DNA from 3 places in the Stutzerimonas decontaminans genome. Region 3 is predicted to be linked to each of the others. Evidence: predicted binding sites of a transcription regulator. Region 3 holds the regulator's gene; each other region holds the start of a gene.
The links. The regulator FliA, encoded in region 3, starts transcription of late flagellar genes. The targets are predictions, from matches to a motif close to CTAAAGTTTNNNNNNNNNNNGCCGNTAA.
Positions count from the first base shown of each region.

Region 1: the regulator FliA is predicted to act here: its motif matches at 1,549-1,576, upstream of flgM (flagellar biosynthesis anti-sigma factor FlgM).
Region 2: the regulator FliA is predicted to act here: its motif matches at 2,160-2,187, upstream of UIB01_RS06325 (methyl-accepting chemotaxis protein).

Region 1 covers NZ_CP007509.1:3,247,076-3,252,229, forward strand. The annotation lists gene UIB01_RS14800 (chemotaxis protein CheV) at 1-668, opposite strand, end outside; gene flgA (flagellar basal body P-ring formation chaperone FlgA) at 757-1,497, shown strand; gene flgM (flagellar biosynthesis anti-sigma factor FlgM) at 1,613-1,942, shown strand; gene UIB01_RS14815 (flagella synthesis protein FlgN) at 1,980-2,450, shown strand; gene UIB01_RS14820 (flagellar brake protein) at 2,510-3,256, shown strand; tRNA gene UIB01_RS14825 (tRNA-Arg) at 3,344-3,420, opposite strand; gene UIB01_RS23575 (PA3371 family protein) at 3,956-4,141, shown strand; gene UIB01_RS14840 (Arc family DNA-binding protein) at 4,358-4,684, shown strand; gene UIB01_RS14845 (sodium ion-translocating decarboxylase subunit beta) at 5,020-5,154, opposite strand, start outside.
Region 2 covers NZ_CP007509.1:1,362,356-1,367,509, reverse strand. The annotation lists gene UIB01_RS06330 (alpha/beta fold hydrolase) at 1-227, opposite strand, end outside; gene UIB01_RS06325 (methyl-accepting chemotaxis protein) at 338-1,957, opposite strand; gene UIB01_RS06320 (DUF6746 family protein) at 2,423-2,773, shown strand; gene UIB01_RS06315 (protein-tyrosine phosphatase family protein) at 2,792-3,217, opposite strand; gene UIB01_RS06310 (AraC family transcriptional regulator) at 3,326-4,165, shown strand; gene UIB01_RS06305 (LysE family translocator) at 4,162-4,749, opposite strand; gene UIB01_RS06300 (hypothetical protein) at 4,832-5,041, opposite strand; gene UIB01_RS06295 (hypothetical protein) at 5,098-5,154, opposite strand, start outside.
Region 3 covers NZ_CP007509.1:1,713,828-1,718,981, forward strand. The annotation lists gene flhF (flagellar biosynthesis GTPase FlhF) at 1-1,030, shown strand, start outside; gene fleN (flagellar synthesis regulator FleN) at 1,122-1,949, shown strand; gene fliA (RNA polymerase sigma factor FliA) at 1,967-2,692, shown strand; gene UIB01_RS08060 (chemotaxis response regulator CheY) at 2,767-3,141, shown strand; gene UIB01_RS08065 (protein phosphatase CheZ) at 3,165-3,959, shown strand; gene UIB01_RS08070 (chemotaxis protein CheA) at 3,971-5,154, shown strand, end outside.

The sequences.
Region 1 (5,154 bases), 1.5 Mb from region 3:
TCTGCCATCCGCTTCAGATAGTTCAGCGCTTCGCGCCCGTCGTTCAACTTGACGACCTCGATGCCTATATTTTCCAGACAGCGAGTGATCTGCTTACGCGCCACCGATGAGTCATCGACGATCAGAACGCGACAGGAGAGCGCCTTGGCTCGAGTGTCGGCATCGACCACCCCCGAAGAAACCTCCTCCGAGGTGGGCGCCACTTCCGCCAGGACCTTCTCCACATCGATGATCTCGACGAGCTTGTTGTCGATGTGGGTCACGGCGGTGAGGTAATGATCACGCCCCGCCCCCTTTGGCGGCGGCAGTATCGCCTCCCAGTTCAAATTGACGATTCTTTCGACCGAACTCACCAGAAAACCCAGCGTCCGGTTGTTGTACTCGGTAATCACCGCAAAGGAGTTCTGCAGATCCATAAGCGCCGACTTGCCTGTTGCAAGCGATAGATCGAGGATCGGTAACGTGGTGCCACGAATGCTCGCAACCCCCCGCACCACCCGACCGCACTTCGGCATAACGGTCAGACGAGGGCACTGCAGTACTTCGCGAACCTTGAACACATTGATCCCATAAAGCTGGTCGCCTTCGAGACGAAACAGCAGCAACTCCAGGCGGTTCTGCCCCACCAATTGGGTACGCTGGTTAACCGAATCCAATACACCGGCCATGCCAGTCTTCCTCTCTGCTTGCAGACGTTCGGGGCCAGACGACACGACGCGGCACGCCCCTTGCTTTGATTGGGATATGAACGTCCATATGACCATTTTCCGGCGCGGTCGCCAAAAGCTGTGCAGTTGTTTGCTGCTAGCAGCGCTGTGCGCGATGAGCTCTTTCACCCATGCGTCAACCATGTCACATCCTGAACAGCTTATCGACGTGACCGAGCAGTTTCTTGAGGAGACAGTGAAAGACTATTTGAGCCGCAGCAACATTGATGCGCGCCATGAGATCGTTGTCAGCCGACTGGACCCAAGACTCCGCCTGAATCAGTGTGACCAACTGCTCGCGGCCAGCCTTGGCAACTCCGCTCCACCGATGGGGCGCGTCACGGTACGGGTCAGTTGCGAGGGCAGCAGTCCATGGTCAGTCTTCGTCCCCGCGCAGGTTAGGCTCTACCGCGAGGTGGTCGTCGCCAACCGGTCGTTGCTACGCGATACGGTGCTGAGCGCCGCGGACGTAAGCCTTGCCGAGCGGGACGTATCCAACCTCAATCAGGGCTACCTAACGCGACTGGAGGAGGTGCTGGGCAACAAGCTGACTCGCCCGACACAACCGGACCAGGTCATTACGCCGAACCAGATGGAATTGGCCAAGGTTGTACGCAAGGGCGATCAGGTCATCATTACCGCCAGAAGCGGATCGATAAGCGTCCGGATGCCTGGCGAGGCCATGTCAGATGGCGTCCCAGGCAAGCAGATTCCCGTGAAGAACCAGCGTTCGGGCCGCATCGTCAAGGCCCGGGTCACAGGACCAGGCCAGGTTGAAGTCGCGATGTAGCTGCTGGACGTGCGCGGCGCTTTTTTTCGGTGTGCCACGCCGAAAAAAAAGCTAAAGTTTGATCCATTGTTGCCGAACACATGGCAAGCGTCCTGATTCCTTCGAGGTTTGCATCATGGTCATCGACTTCAATCGACCGAACAGCCCACTGAACGCCCCTAACGGGCGCACCAGTGTGCAAAGTAACGAACGCACAGCTGGCACCCAAGCAGAACTCGCCAGCAGCGCTCCGAAAACCGGCACCGTTAATGCCGGCACCGGCGACACCGTACAGCTAAGTCCTGAAGCCCAGCGCCTGCAACAGGCGACCGACAAGCTCAACGAGCAGCCCGCGGTCGACCTGGAGCGAGTGGCCAAGCTGAAGCAGGCGATTGCTGACGGCTCTTATCAGGTCGACAGCGAACGAGTTGCAGCCAAGCTATTGGCGTTCGAAACGCAACGCTGAGCCTGAATCCCATTCGCGAGTATGCCCAGAGCCTCAAATGAACGATACCGCCCTGCTTGAGCAGCTGACCGATGATATCGGCATGGCCCGCGAGCTCCTTGAGTTAATCGACAAAGAGTTCAAGGCGCTGAGCGATCGCAATCTGGCGGATCTGGAAGTGATACTCACCAAGAAGCAGCCTCTGCTCGCATTGCTTGGCCAGCACGGAGCGCAGCGAAGCCAATGGCTGCGTGACCAGCAGCTCAGCGCAGACCGCTCAGGGCTGGAACAAGCCGCTAGCAAATCGACCGACGGCCCCGCCATTCTGGAAAAGGCTCAGTTACTTGAAGCCGAACTAGAGAGCTGCCGCAGCGCCAATGAGCGAAATGGCCGATTGATCCGAGCCAACCAGAGCGCGCTCGGAAGTATGCTGGGCATTCTTCAGGGGAAAGAGGAAGCTCCCAGCTTGTACGACAATCGCGGCGGGGCTTCCCGGAACAAGCAGCAGCGGCCTTTGAGCCAAGCCTGAATCAACGCTACTAGGACGCAACACGATGGTGATGACAATGCGCCAGGGGACACCGGATCGTGTCTAGCCTATTTCTGGACGAGGACGGCCCCCAGCCTCCGAAAGTCCTGACGGCGCCACTGGAGATATACGCCAACCTGCGGCCGCTCATCGAAAACAACACCCCTCTCACCCTTCGGTTTCATGAGCGAAGTCAGCGCTACCAGAGCTTTCTGGTTGAAATGAATCGCGAAACCGGCTGGATTGCGCTCGATGAGCTGATTCCAAATGACGGGGAACGCTTTCTGCTACAGAGCGAAGCCTTTCACGTCGAGGGCTTCTATGAAGGCGCCCGAGTCTCCTGGTCGAATGATCAACCTGTGCACGTCGGCGAAATAGATGGCGCTCGCTGTTACTGGATACCTACGCCAGCAGAACTGACCTACCATCAACGTCGCAATGCTTATCGCGCACAGCTCAAGGAGCCTGTTGTCGCAGCCCAGCTTGGCGGCGCAGCGCTGCGCAAAAAGCTAGAAGGCAGACTGCTCGATATTTCAGCCACGGGCTGCAAACTAAGCATCAAGGGCAATCAGCAAACCAGCCTCCAGACCGGACAGGTTTACGAGCTTTCAGCGAGACTACCGATGGGGGCGATTGAAACTGCGGTTGAGCTGCGCCACTTGGTTATCGACGAGAAGCTTGATACTTCCCTATGCGGATTGCGCTTTCATCGGCTCAGCGGGCTTACGCAACGCCAGATCGAACGCCTGGTGTATCAGCTGCAGCGCGATGCCCGCCGCGAGAGCGCCGAAACCCCCTTCGGCTAGCAACAAGCGCACCCGCAAAAGAGCGCCGCCACTTCCGCCCTCAACGCATAAAGGCGCAGTAGTCGGCCGACCGCACCCATTGAGATATGGCGTCCCAGAGAGGGGTCGAACCTCCAACCTTCCCCTTAGGAGGGGGATGCTCTATCCAATTGAGCTACTGGGACAAATTGCGCGCCGAATCTTAACGAGCCAAGCGCCGTTTGTCATGCCTGACGCCTTCCAACAACGCATTTGTAGCACAGACTGGCTAACCCCAATCTCGCGACCCTCCATACCCGTGCATATTGCACGAATACTTTTGCCCTGCCTTGCAAAGCGCACGCATCGGCCTACTGATAAATAAGCTAACTCATTGATTTAAAAGCAGTTTACCTAGAATCTCGATTGGCATACCTACTGCAAAGAAGAACCTAAACTTAACGTGACGCGAAGGATGACGCCTCATGACAAAGCCGGTTTATCTTCTCAGCTCAGGGTTCGCACTCGTGGCATTTGCCGCATTGCAAATATCAGCAAACCAGACTACGCCGCCACAATTCGAAACGAACCCCCAGGTTTCTCTGCAGCGCACCGTTACCCACGACAGTACTCGGATCATCACGCTCAGCGGCAGCGAAACCAACACTGTCTCACAGCCTCAACGCTGGGTTTTCTAAGGATTAGCTGACGCGCGAATTGTTCCGCGAAGGAGATGTAACCATGTCTAAGTACGCACTTACCTGTCTAGCAATGACCGCTGTATGCGTGTACGGCGTCTTTCTAACCCCTCACGAAATGAGCGGACTTATCCAAGCGAGCAAAGCCGGAGTAGGTATTTTTGGCACGCTGTTCATCCTTGCCATGCTAATCGGCCGCCGGATCAAATTTGACCCAGTGCTTCGCTAGCACGAGCTGATTTACATACGAGGGATGGACTGCGTCACAATAGAGGCATACTGATAGCACCACGCCTTTACTAATCGGCAGATCGTCGTACAATTGGCGCCACCAAGCCGTCTACATATTTTTCGGTGCAAGACGGAACAGCACGTACTGTTGGTTGTCAGACCGGTGACCACCCCGGCAATACGCCAGCACGCCCACCTGACAAACCGGTTAATTATGCGCCCTATGAAACAGGCAGTTTATTCCAGCCGCACGGCTGACAAATTCGTGGTTCGCCTTCCCGACGGCATGCGCGAGCGCATCGCTGAGGTGGCTCGCAACCACCATCGCAGCATGAACTCTGAAATCATCGCCAGGCTGGAACAGAGCCTCCTGCAGGAGGGTGCATTGGATGACGACCTCAGCATGCGCTTGGACAGCCCTGAGCTTTCTCTGCATGAAAGGGAGCTTTTGCAACGCTTCCGGCAACTGGCCCACCGCCAGCAAAATGCGCTAATCGCCCTGATTGCCCAAGACACAGAGCTGAGCAAAGAAGAGAACTGATACGCATGTGCGAGGTACGGCGAGCCGTACCTCGCACACTCTTCTTCTGCGCCCCAATATTGCCGCTTACCACCTCTCCAAACGCCCTAGCGCTCATTTCGCCTGAACTCCTCCCTAGGCGAACAAAGCCGTCGCTCCCTCTCCCGCCCAACTAAATCACAATTGCTGCATAGCGCATTGCCGGCAAACGCTCGCTGGGGGCGCAACAATCAACCAGCACGCGCTGACAGAACGCTCCACAGCTTTGCTGAAGAGCGAATAAGAGGATAGTGGAGATTAGGCAGATGCATCTCCAGGCGCACTCGACGAGCCGCCTGGATGATCGGCATGCTAGCTCAGCCAACGAAGTTGAGCAGCACCCCGGCCGCCACGGCTGAGCCAATGACGCCTGCCACGTTTGGCCCCATTGCATGCATAAGCAGGAAGTTCTGAGGGTTCGCCTCCAACCCCACCTTGTTCGACACGCGCGC
Region 2 (5,154 bases), 350 kb from region 3:
CCATGCAGCAACAGCGCGGTGCGGCCGTTCGCCTTGCCCTGCGGCTCGACGTCCATGAAGGCCATCTGCAGCGCCTTGCCCTGGGACTCGAAACGGTAATGCTTGAGCGGATGCGGATAGCTGAAGCCTTCCAGCTGCGGACCGTAGGTCGTTCGACTTTCGGCCAGCAGCGGCAGGCTGAGGGATAGACCGGCGGCGAGCGCCAGGGCGGACACGGCTGTTTTCACGCGCGACTCCTTGTTCAGTACGGATCAGGGAAAGCCCGTACATAGGAATGCGCTGGTAGCGTCAGGTTCGCGGTCGGATTGCGACATCGCATGTCCCGACCGCGTCGCCTTTACAGACGGAAGCGCCCGACCAACTGGTTGAGCTGCGTTGCCAGGCGTGCCAGTTCGTCACTGGCCACCGAGGTCTGCTGCGCACCGGTGGCGCTCTGTTCGGAGATGTCGCGGATGGCCACCAGATTGCGATCCACTTCCCGCGCGACCTGTGCCTGTTCCTCGGCAGCGCTGGCGATCACCAGGTTCATCTCGTTGATCTGCCCGACGCGCTCGGCAATCAGCCCCAGCGCCTGATCCGCTTCGCCGGCCATGGTCTGGCTGCGCGAGGCGAATTCACTGCTCTGCTGCATGTCGCGCACCGATTGATCGGTCGCGCTCTGGATCGCGCCGATCATGCGCTCGATCTCCTGAGTCGAGCTCTGGGTGCGCTGCGCGAGGTTGCGCACCTCGTCGGCGACCACCGCAAATCCACGTCCGGCTTCGCCGGCCCGCGCCGCTTCGATGGCGGCGTTGAGCGCCAGCAGATTGGTCTGGTCGGCGATCGCACGGATCACATCCACCACCTGGCCGATGCTCGCCGCCTCCTCGGCCAGCCGGGTCACGGTTCCGGCGGTCTGCTGCAGCTTTTCGCTCAGTTGGTCGATGGTCTGCCGCGTGGCGGTCACCTGCCGGCGTCCATCGTCAGCGACCGTCTCGGCATCGCGCGAGGCATCCGAAGTGCGGTTGGCATTGCCGGCCACTTCGTCTACCGCGGCGGACATCTCGGTGACCGCGGTAGCGGCCATCTGCACTTCCTCGTTCTGCTGATGGATGCCCTGCGCGGTGTGCTGGGTAACCGCGTGCAGCTCTTCGGCAGCGGAAGCCAGCTGGGTCGCCGAGCCCTGAATGTCCTGCAGGGTATCGCGCAGGGTGTGCTGCATCTGCCGGATCGACTGCTGCACCTCGGTGATTTCGTCCTTGCCGCGGCATTCGATGGTGCGGCTCAGATCGCCGGCCGCGACCGATGCAGCGGCCTGCTTCAGCTCTTCCAGCGGGCGGCTGATGCTGCGTAGCAGCACCAGAGCAAACAGGCCGCCGCCGATCAGCAGCGCCAGCAACAGGCCGATATTCAGCACCCGGTTGCGCTCGTACAGCGCCACTGCCTGATCGTATTCGGCCTTGGCCTCGCCCAGCTGCAGATGAATCAGCTCGCTGAAGCCTTCGGAGATGGGGTCGATCAGCGGATACAGATCATTGATGACGAACGCAGCCAGGCGCTTCTCGCTGTGGCGATCGAAGATACGCTCAAGGTCATCGAGCGGGGTCTCGGCCTTCTGCATCAACGCCTCGATGCGCACCGATACCTGGCGTTCTGCGTCGATCAGCTTGGTGCTCATGAAATCGCCCCAGAGACGGCGGATCTCCGCACGTGCTGCTCGCACGTCGTCCCGCGCCTGTTGGTAGCTGAGCATCCCGCTGCGCGACTTGTGCGTGGCGTCGACGATCTTCACCGCGTAGAGATCGGCAATCAGCTTGAGGTCACGCAACGGCACCACGCGGTCGAGGTACACGGTATTCAGGCCGGCGACGCTGCGCTGCTGCGCGTTCAGACCGGTCAGGCCGATGACCAGGCAGGCGGTCAGCATCGCCCCGACCAGAATCAACAGGCGGGCTCGGATAGTCAGTTGCTGCATCATTCGTTCTTTCCATATGGCGTGCCGGCTCTGAGGGCGGCAATTGGCAAGTAAGGCATCAGTGTCGAATGGTTCGCGCCGACGTTGGGGCGTCGGTCTGTAGTCCCTTTGCGGAACCTGCAAGCAATGAGGTAGCGAGGCACATTGTTGTTGAATCCCCGAAACGCTTGGTCATCCGATAGAGGCCAGATGCCAGCGCCTATATCTATCGGCTGTGACAGCCGTCTCTTTAGCAAACGCCTGCTGCAATAGCCGTTCCAGAGCGGCTGCCAATACGACCAGCAGTCCGCCCGCGGTTTTCTGGCAGGCGCAACGCACGACGAATTGCAGGTTGCAATCTCCAAGAATCAGCCGATGCAGGCGTCCGGTATGCGACTAATGGCGCAGCGCAGACTGTGCGCTGCTGCACAACGTCCAGATCAACAGGTGGTACCTTCGCGCCCCACAATTTTCAGCTAGGGACCAGTCGTGAAAACGCTCATTCGGACCGCCATTCTGGCGCTGACCACCATCGTTGCCGGCCATGCTCTGGCCGACGCCCAGCCATCACGCAACCTGGCCGAGGCGGTAAAAAACTTTTCCGACTACAACAACCGCCTCGAACAGGCCATGGCGCAGGGCCTGACACCCGAGAGCATGGCGCAGATCCACGAGCTGACGTACACGCTGAAAGACGCGCTGGACAAGATCAACGAGGAGATGGGCGACCTGACCGACACCCTCGAGGAAATCCACATCGCCTCGGAAGCGAAGGATGCCGAAGAGGTCGAAAGCCACACCACCGACTACCTGAAAACCGCGCGGACGGTTATCAAGTAACCGCTATTCTCCCGGCGCTCACGGCTCCACCGGGATGATGTCGAAGCCGATGCGGTTGTCGCTGATGACACGAAACTCCAGCGTCTGCCCCGCTTGCACCTGCGCCAGTTTCTCGCGGCGCAGGCTCAGCTTGCCGCACAGCGTATCGTCCAGCGGATCGGTGCCGATGCTGACGATCCGCGCGCCGGCCGGCACCTGAAAACGCACCACCTCGCCGACATGGATGCGCGCAGCCAGCTCACGGTCGATCAGCACGGCGATATAGCAGCCGCCACCGCGCAAGCCGAAATCCCGCGTCACCACCACCTCACCGGCATTCTCCAGCGCCTGCTGGTAGGCCAGCACCCGCTCGGCCGTCACTGGAACGATGTCCTCGGCATCGGGCTGCCAGGATGAACAGCCAGCCAGCGAAAGCAGTGCGGCGAACGCAAGAATTGGGCGCATGTGAACTCCTTGTCCGGGAAGGGATGGCGAGCCGTGGCAATCGAGCATGCCAGAGCGACGGATGATTGCTAGAGTCAGGTTCCAGTTTTTGACCACGGCGCTCTTAACGTGAACGGTTCGGACGATAGCCAACCCCGCTTCTGGCGCGATGCCGCCCTGCCCTTCCTCGAGGCGCGTGCCGTCGCCGACGGGCGCAAGGTCTGCTATGCGCCGCATTGCCATGAGACCTTTTCGATCGGCGCGATCACCGCCGGCGCCAGCACCTACTTCAACGGCGACGCCCAGGAACGAATCGCCCGCGGCACGCTGGTGCTGATCAATCCACAGACCGTGCATGCCTGCAATCCTATCGATGGCCGACCCTGGTCATACCTGATGTTCTACGTCGACGTGTGCTGGCTGGGCGCGTTGCAGCATGAGCTGGGCGTCAGCAGCGACGGTCACTTCATTCCCTACGCGCCGATCCAGAGCCTCGACCAAACGCTGTTCAACGGGCTGACCCAGCTATACGCCACGCTGCTCGACCAGCAGGCGGACACGCTGCACAAGCAGAGCGCCGCGGTGGAATATTTCACGCTATTGCAGCAGACGCTGGCGCCCGCCCCGACTCAGCCATATGCCGAGCCGTTGCAGCAGCTGAGCCGCGCTGCCGAGTACATCGCCGAACATTGCACCGAGGCGCTGCGCCTGGAAGACATCTGCCAGGCCGCGGAGCTTTCGCCGTCCTACCTCATCCGCACGTTCAAGCAGCACTACGGCATGACCCCGCATGCCTATCTGCTCAACCGCCGCATCCAGCGCAGCCAGCACTGGCTGCGCCAAGGTCTGGACCTCGCCGAGGTCGCGCTGGCCGCAGGCTTTGCCGATCAGGCGCACTTCCAGCGCACCTTCAAGCGCCAGCTCGCCGCGACGCCCGGACAGTATCGCGACCGGGCTGCCCGCAACTAACCCAACACGAGATAAAGCGCGCTGCCGGCCAGCAATAGCGCCATCGTCCGGTTCAACCAGCGCACCCGCGCAGGCACCTGCAGGTAGCGACCGAGAAAGACACCCGCGCCGGCCCAGCAGGCAATCGACGCATAGCAGATGAGGAAGTACAGAGCGGCGAACAGCCAGACCCGCTGCACATCGCCGTTCGCCGCGAACAGGCCCATGCCGGCAACGGAGGCCAGCCAGGCCTTGGGGTTGAGCCACTGCATCAGCGCCCCATCGAGCAACGAGGGGCCACCGCTGGCGGCGGCGGGTTCCAGCCGACCATCATCCGCAGCCAGCCGCCAGGCCATATACAACAGGAAGGCCACGCCGCCCCACTGGATGCCGCGCATCATCATCGGCGCACGTTCCAGCAGCTCGTACAGGCCGAGGCCGATGAGCAGCAGCAACAAGGTGAAACCGATGGTTGCACCGGCGATGTGCCGCGCACTGGCGCGAAAGCCAAAACGCGCGCCGCAGTTGAGCGCCACCAGATTGACCGGCCCCGGGGTGATCGAAGAGGCCAGCGCGAACGCGGCCATCGAAAGATAGAGTTCCATAAGCACTGCTCGCCAATCGAAAGAGGCTGCAGGCTAGCGGCTCAGGCGAGTCGTCTTATTGAAGGAAATTGCCCTGCCTGAGCTACAGGTGATGGCTGCCGGGATACGGCCGCTCCTCCTCCACCTCACCGTCGCGACCAATGACTTCGACCGAGGCCGTACGCCCCTCCATGAAGGCATCGAGTGCGCTGTACATCTCGTCCTTGGTAAGGGTGCGCAACACGGTTTGCTGCGATTGCTGGTCTTGCAGCTCCCAGCCCATTTCGGTAGGCCTGACTTGATAGATGTTCATGACGATTTCTCTGGCATGGATAACCCGCTAACGGAGCGGGACCGAATGGATGACGACTAACCCGGTTGGCTGGAGCCATCGCGACCCTGAATATCCGGGTCGTCCGGCAGCAC
Region 3 (5,154 bases):
GGATCGTCAACTGGTTGACGAGAAGCCGGCCGCCGCAGCGAGCAAGCCGCAACCCACTCCGGTTGCCGAGGCTACCGCTGCGGTCGATTCGCGTGCGATCGAAGCGATGTATTCGGAGCTGCATGGTCTGCGCGAGCTGATCGAAGTGCAGCTCGGTTCGATTGCCTGGGGCCAGGAGCAGAGCCGTCGGCCGCAACAGGCTGGCCTCTGGCGCCGTCTGCAGCGCATGGGGCTGCCGGCTGAGCTGTCGCGCAGCCTGCTGGAAAAAGTTGCCGGCATCAACGAGTCGCGCCAGGCTTGGCGCATGGTGCTGGCGCACTTGGCGCAGGCGATCAAGGTCAGCAAGAACGAGCCGCTGGAAGAGGGTGGTGTCATCGCCTTGGTAGGCCCAGCTGGCGTCGGCAAGACCACCACGCTGGCCAAGCTCGCGGCGCGCTACGTATTGAAGTACGGCGCACAGAGCATTGCTCTGGCCAGCATGGACAACTACCGGATCGGCGCGCAGGAGCAGCTCAAGACTCTGGGGCGGATCCTCGATGTGCCGGTGCTGCAGCTCGATCCGAGTCAGCCGCTGAACAAGTCGTTGGCCTCACTGGCGCGCAAGCGGGTGATCCTGATCGACACCGCCGGTCTGCCCGCCAGCGATCCGACGCTGCGTATGCAACTCGAGGCGCTGTCCGACAAGGGCGTCAAATCGAAGAATTATCTGGTGCTGGCTGCAACCAGCCAGAGCCAGGTGCTCAAGGCGGCGTGGCACAACTATCGTCGCTGTGGCCTGGCTGGCTGTATCCTGACAAAGCTGGACGAGGCTGGCAGCCTCGGTGATGTGCTTGGGCTCACGATCAGCCAGCACTTGCCGATAGCGTACCTCGCGGACGGCCCCCGGATTCCGGACGACTTGCACCTGCCACGCAGCCATCAACTGGTCAGTCGCGCGGTGAGTCTGCAATCCGGCGAGGAACCGAGCGAGGAAACCATGGCCGATATGTTCGCCGGGTTGTACAACGGCTCGTCACGGCGGGCCGGATGATGCTGCGACAGCAGTACCTGAATGAATCAGATGCGTGCCATGCGGGCGCATCGCCGGCCGCAAGGCCCCAGCAAGATATAGGCATGTGAACATGGGTATGCATCCCGTACAGGTGATTGCGGTGACCGGCGGCAAGGGTGGCGTCGGCAAGACCAACGTGTCGGTCAATCTGGCACTGGCGCTGGCTGACCTTGGCCGACGTGTGGTGTTGCTTGACGCCGACCTCGGCCTGGCCAACGTCGACGTGCTGCTGGGGCTTACCACCAAGCGCACCCTGGCCGACGTCATCGCCGGCGAATGTGATCTGCGCGACGTGCTGATCCAGGGGCCGGGCGGCATCCGCGTAGTGCCGGCCGCATCCGGCACGCAGAGCATGGTGCAGTTGTCTTCGCTGCAGCACGCGGGGTTGATCCAGGCGTTCAGCGAGCTCGGCGACGAGCTCGACGTGCTGATCATCGACACCGCGGCTGGTATCGGCGATTCAGTAGTGAGCTTCGTGCGCGCCGCGCAGGAGGTGCTGCTGGTCGTCACCGATGAGCCGACCTCGATCACCGATGCCTACGCGCTGATCAAACTGCTTAACCGTGATTACGGCATCAGCCGTTTCCGGGTGCTCGCCAATATGGCTCATGCTCCGCAGGAAGGGCGCAACCTGTTCGCCAAGCTGACCAAGGTCACCGAGCGCTTTCTGGATGTAGCGCTGCAGTATGTCGGTGCCGTGCCTTACGATGAGGCTGTGCGCAAGGCTGTACAGAAGCAGCGTGCGGTCTATGAAGCCTACCCGCGATCTAAATGCGCGCTGGCGTTTAAGGCCATCGCGCAGAGGGTCGATACTTGGCCGTTGCCCGCCACGCCGCGTGGTCATCTCGAATTCTTCGTAGAGCGTCTCATCACCCCCGCTTCACAAAGCCACGAATGACAGGTGCCGGATCCGCTATGTATTACAGCAAGGCTCAGGCAAAGGATGCGCAGTACCGCCTGATCGATCAGTACGCCCCGCTGGTCAAGCGAATCGCTTACCACCTGCTGGCGCGTCTGCCTGCCAGCGTGCAGGTCGACGATCTGATTCAGGCTGGAATGATCGGACTGCTGGAAGCAGCTAAGAAATACGACGCCGGCAAGGGTGCCAGTTTCGAAACCTACGCCGGTATCCGCATTCGCGGCACCATGCTCGACGAAGTGCGCAAGGGCGACTGGGCGCCGCGCTCGGTGCACCGCAATTCGCGGATGGTCAGCGAGGCGATTCGGGCGATCGAGGCGAAAACCGGTCGCGACGCTAAAGATCACGAGGTTGCGGCCGAACTTAAGCTAAGCCTCGATGAGTATTACGGCATTCTCGGCGATACGCTGGGCAGCCGCCTGTTCAGCTTCGATGATCTGCTGCAGGAGGGTGAGCACGGCGAGCTTCAGGAGGATGCTGCCAGTACCCACCCTGAGCCCTTCCGCGATCTCGAGGACGAACGCTTTCAGCAGGCCCTGGCCGACGCCATTGCCAACCTGCCCGAGCGCGAGAAGCTGGTGCTGTCGCTGTATTACGACGAAGAATTGAACTTGAAGGAAATTGGGCAGGTGCTGGGAGTTAGCGAGTCGCGTGTGAGCCAGTTGCATAGCCAGTGTGCTGCGCGCTTGCGTGCACGCCTCGGCGAATGGCGCGCCAATTGACGATTGTTTGCGGTATGACGTGCTCGGTTTGCTGAGGCATTTTTGGACTTACGGAGGTCGACTTGGACAAGAACATGAAAATCCTCATCGTCGATGACTTCTCGACGATGAGACGAATCATCAAGAACCTCCTGCGTGATCTGGGGTTCACCAACACCGCCGAAGCGGATGACGGCACCACCGCGCTGCCAATGCTGAAGAGCGGCAGCTTCGACTTCCTCGTCACCGACTGGAACATGCCGGGCATGAGCGGTATCGATCTGCTGCGCACCGTGCGCGCTGATGAGCGCCTCAAGCACCTGCCAGTACTGATGGTGACAGCCGAGGCGAAACGCGACCAGATCATCGAGGCGGCACAGGCCGGGGTTAACGGCTATGTGGTCAAGCCTTTTACTGCCCAGGTGCTCAAGGAGAAGATCGAGAAGATCTTCGAGCGCGTCAACGGCTGAAGCAGCAACGCCGCGAGGGCACTATGACGCAAGCAGATCAAAGCCTGGCAGAGTTCGAAGCGACTCTGAAGGCCCATGCACCCAAGCTGATCGAAAGTCTGCAGCAGGGCCGCTTCGATGAAGCGACGCAGATGTTCAACGAGCTCAATCAGGTGCGCAATCACGGGCTCTATCTGGAGGTTGGCAAGCTCACCCGCGAGCTGCACAACGCTATCGTCAAGCTCGAGATGGATACCTGCGCTACCGGGGGCGATCCGTCACCGATTACCGATGCGACCGATCGCCTGTCCTACGTGGTGGAGATGACCGAGAAGGCCGCCAATCGCACCATGGATCTGGTGGAGGAGTCCGCTCCGCTGGTGAACTACGTGAGCTACGAGGCCCAGAGCTTGACGGCCGACTGGCAGCGCTTCATGCGTCGCGAAATGAATGCCGAGCAATTCCGCGAGCTGGTCAAGCGCATCGACCAATACCTCCAGCGCAGCATGAATGACGGCAGCCAGCTGTCGCAGAATCTCAGCGAAATCATGCTTGCCCAAGACTTCCAGGATCTGACCGGCCAGGTGATCAAGCGGGTGACCCGCCTCATCACCGAGCTTGAAAGCAACCTGCTCAATCTCGTCCTCATGGCGGGGCAGGTCGACCGCGTCGCCGGCATCCAGCACGACCGCGATGCCATGCGTGCCGAGCAAGAGAAGAAAAAACAAGAAAAAATGCCTTCCAACGGTGAAGGTCCGCAGATGCATGCCGATATGCGTGAAGACGTCGTTTCCGGCCAGGACGATGTCGATGATCTGCTTTCAAGCCTGGGCTTTTAGGGGAAGTGAATATGAGCTTCGACGCCGATGAAGAAATCCTCCAGGATTTCCTGGTAGAGGCCGGCGAGATTCTCGAACTATTGTCCGAGCAACTCGTGGAGCTGGAAAGCAGCCCCGATGACATGGCGTTGCTCAATGCGATTTTTCGCGGGTTCCACACGGTAAAGGGCGGTGCGGGCTTTCTTCAGCTCCATGAGCTGGTGGAGTGCTGCCATATCGCCGAAAACGTCTTCGACATCCTGCGCAAGGGTGAGCGTCGCGTCGACTCCGAACTGATGGATGTCGTGTTGCAGGCCCTCGACTCCGTGAACGAGATGTTCAGTCAGGTCCGCGAGCGCGTCGAGCCGACTCCCGCCTCACGCGAGCTACTCGCCGCTCTGGCGCGTCTGGCAGAACCCGCTTCTGCTGACGAACCGGCGGCTCCGGTCGAGACGCCGGTTATGCCCGAGCCCCAGGTCGAAGCTGACGACAGCGAATTCGAGCAGCTGCTCGACGCCGTTCAGCCGCCAGCCGGCGAGTCTGCAGCCGCGCCGGCAAGCGGTGGCGCTGACGAAATCACTGACGACGAATTCGAGTCGTTGCTCGACCAGCTGCATGGCAAAGGTCAGTTCTCGGCCAGTGCATCCAGCACGGCACCCGAGCCTGAGGTCGCTGCACCGACCAGCGATGAGATTACCGACGACGAATTCGAGGCTCTGCTCGATCAGCTGCATGGCAAGGGCAAGTTCGAGCCCGTTGGCAGCGTAAGCGCTGAACCCGCTGCGCCGTCGAGTGCTGCGCCGGTCGGCAGTGCCAGCGCCACTGATGAGATCAGCGATGACGAGTTCGAAGCGCTGCTCGATCAGCTGCACGGCAAAGGCAAATTTGAGCCTGCGGTTGCCGAGGTAGCGGCTGCCGCGCCGAGCAAGCCGGCACCCAAGCCCGAGCCCGCTCGTGCTGCTGTTCCAGCCAAGGCTGCACCAGCGGCCGCGGTGAGCAAGCCTGCTGCCGCGGCTCCGGCAGAAAAAGCGCCGGCCGAAGCCGAGACGACGGTGCGCGTGGATACCGCGCGCCTCGATGAAATCATGAACATGGTCGGCGAGCTGGTGCTGGTGCGTAATCGTCTGGTGCGCCTGGGCTCCAACAGTGGCGACGAGGCGATGGCCAAGGCCGTTTCCAATCTCGACGTAGTCACAGCCGATCTGCAGAGTGCGGT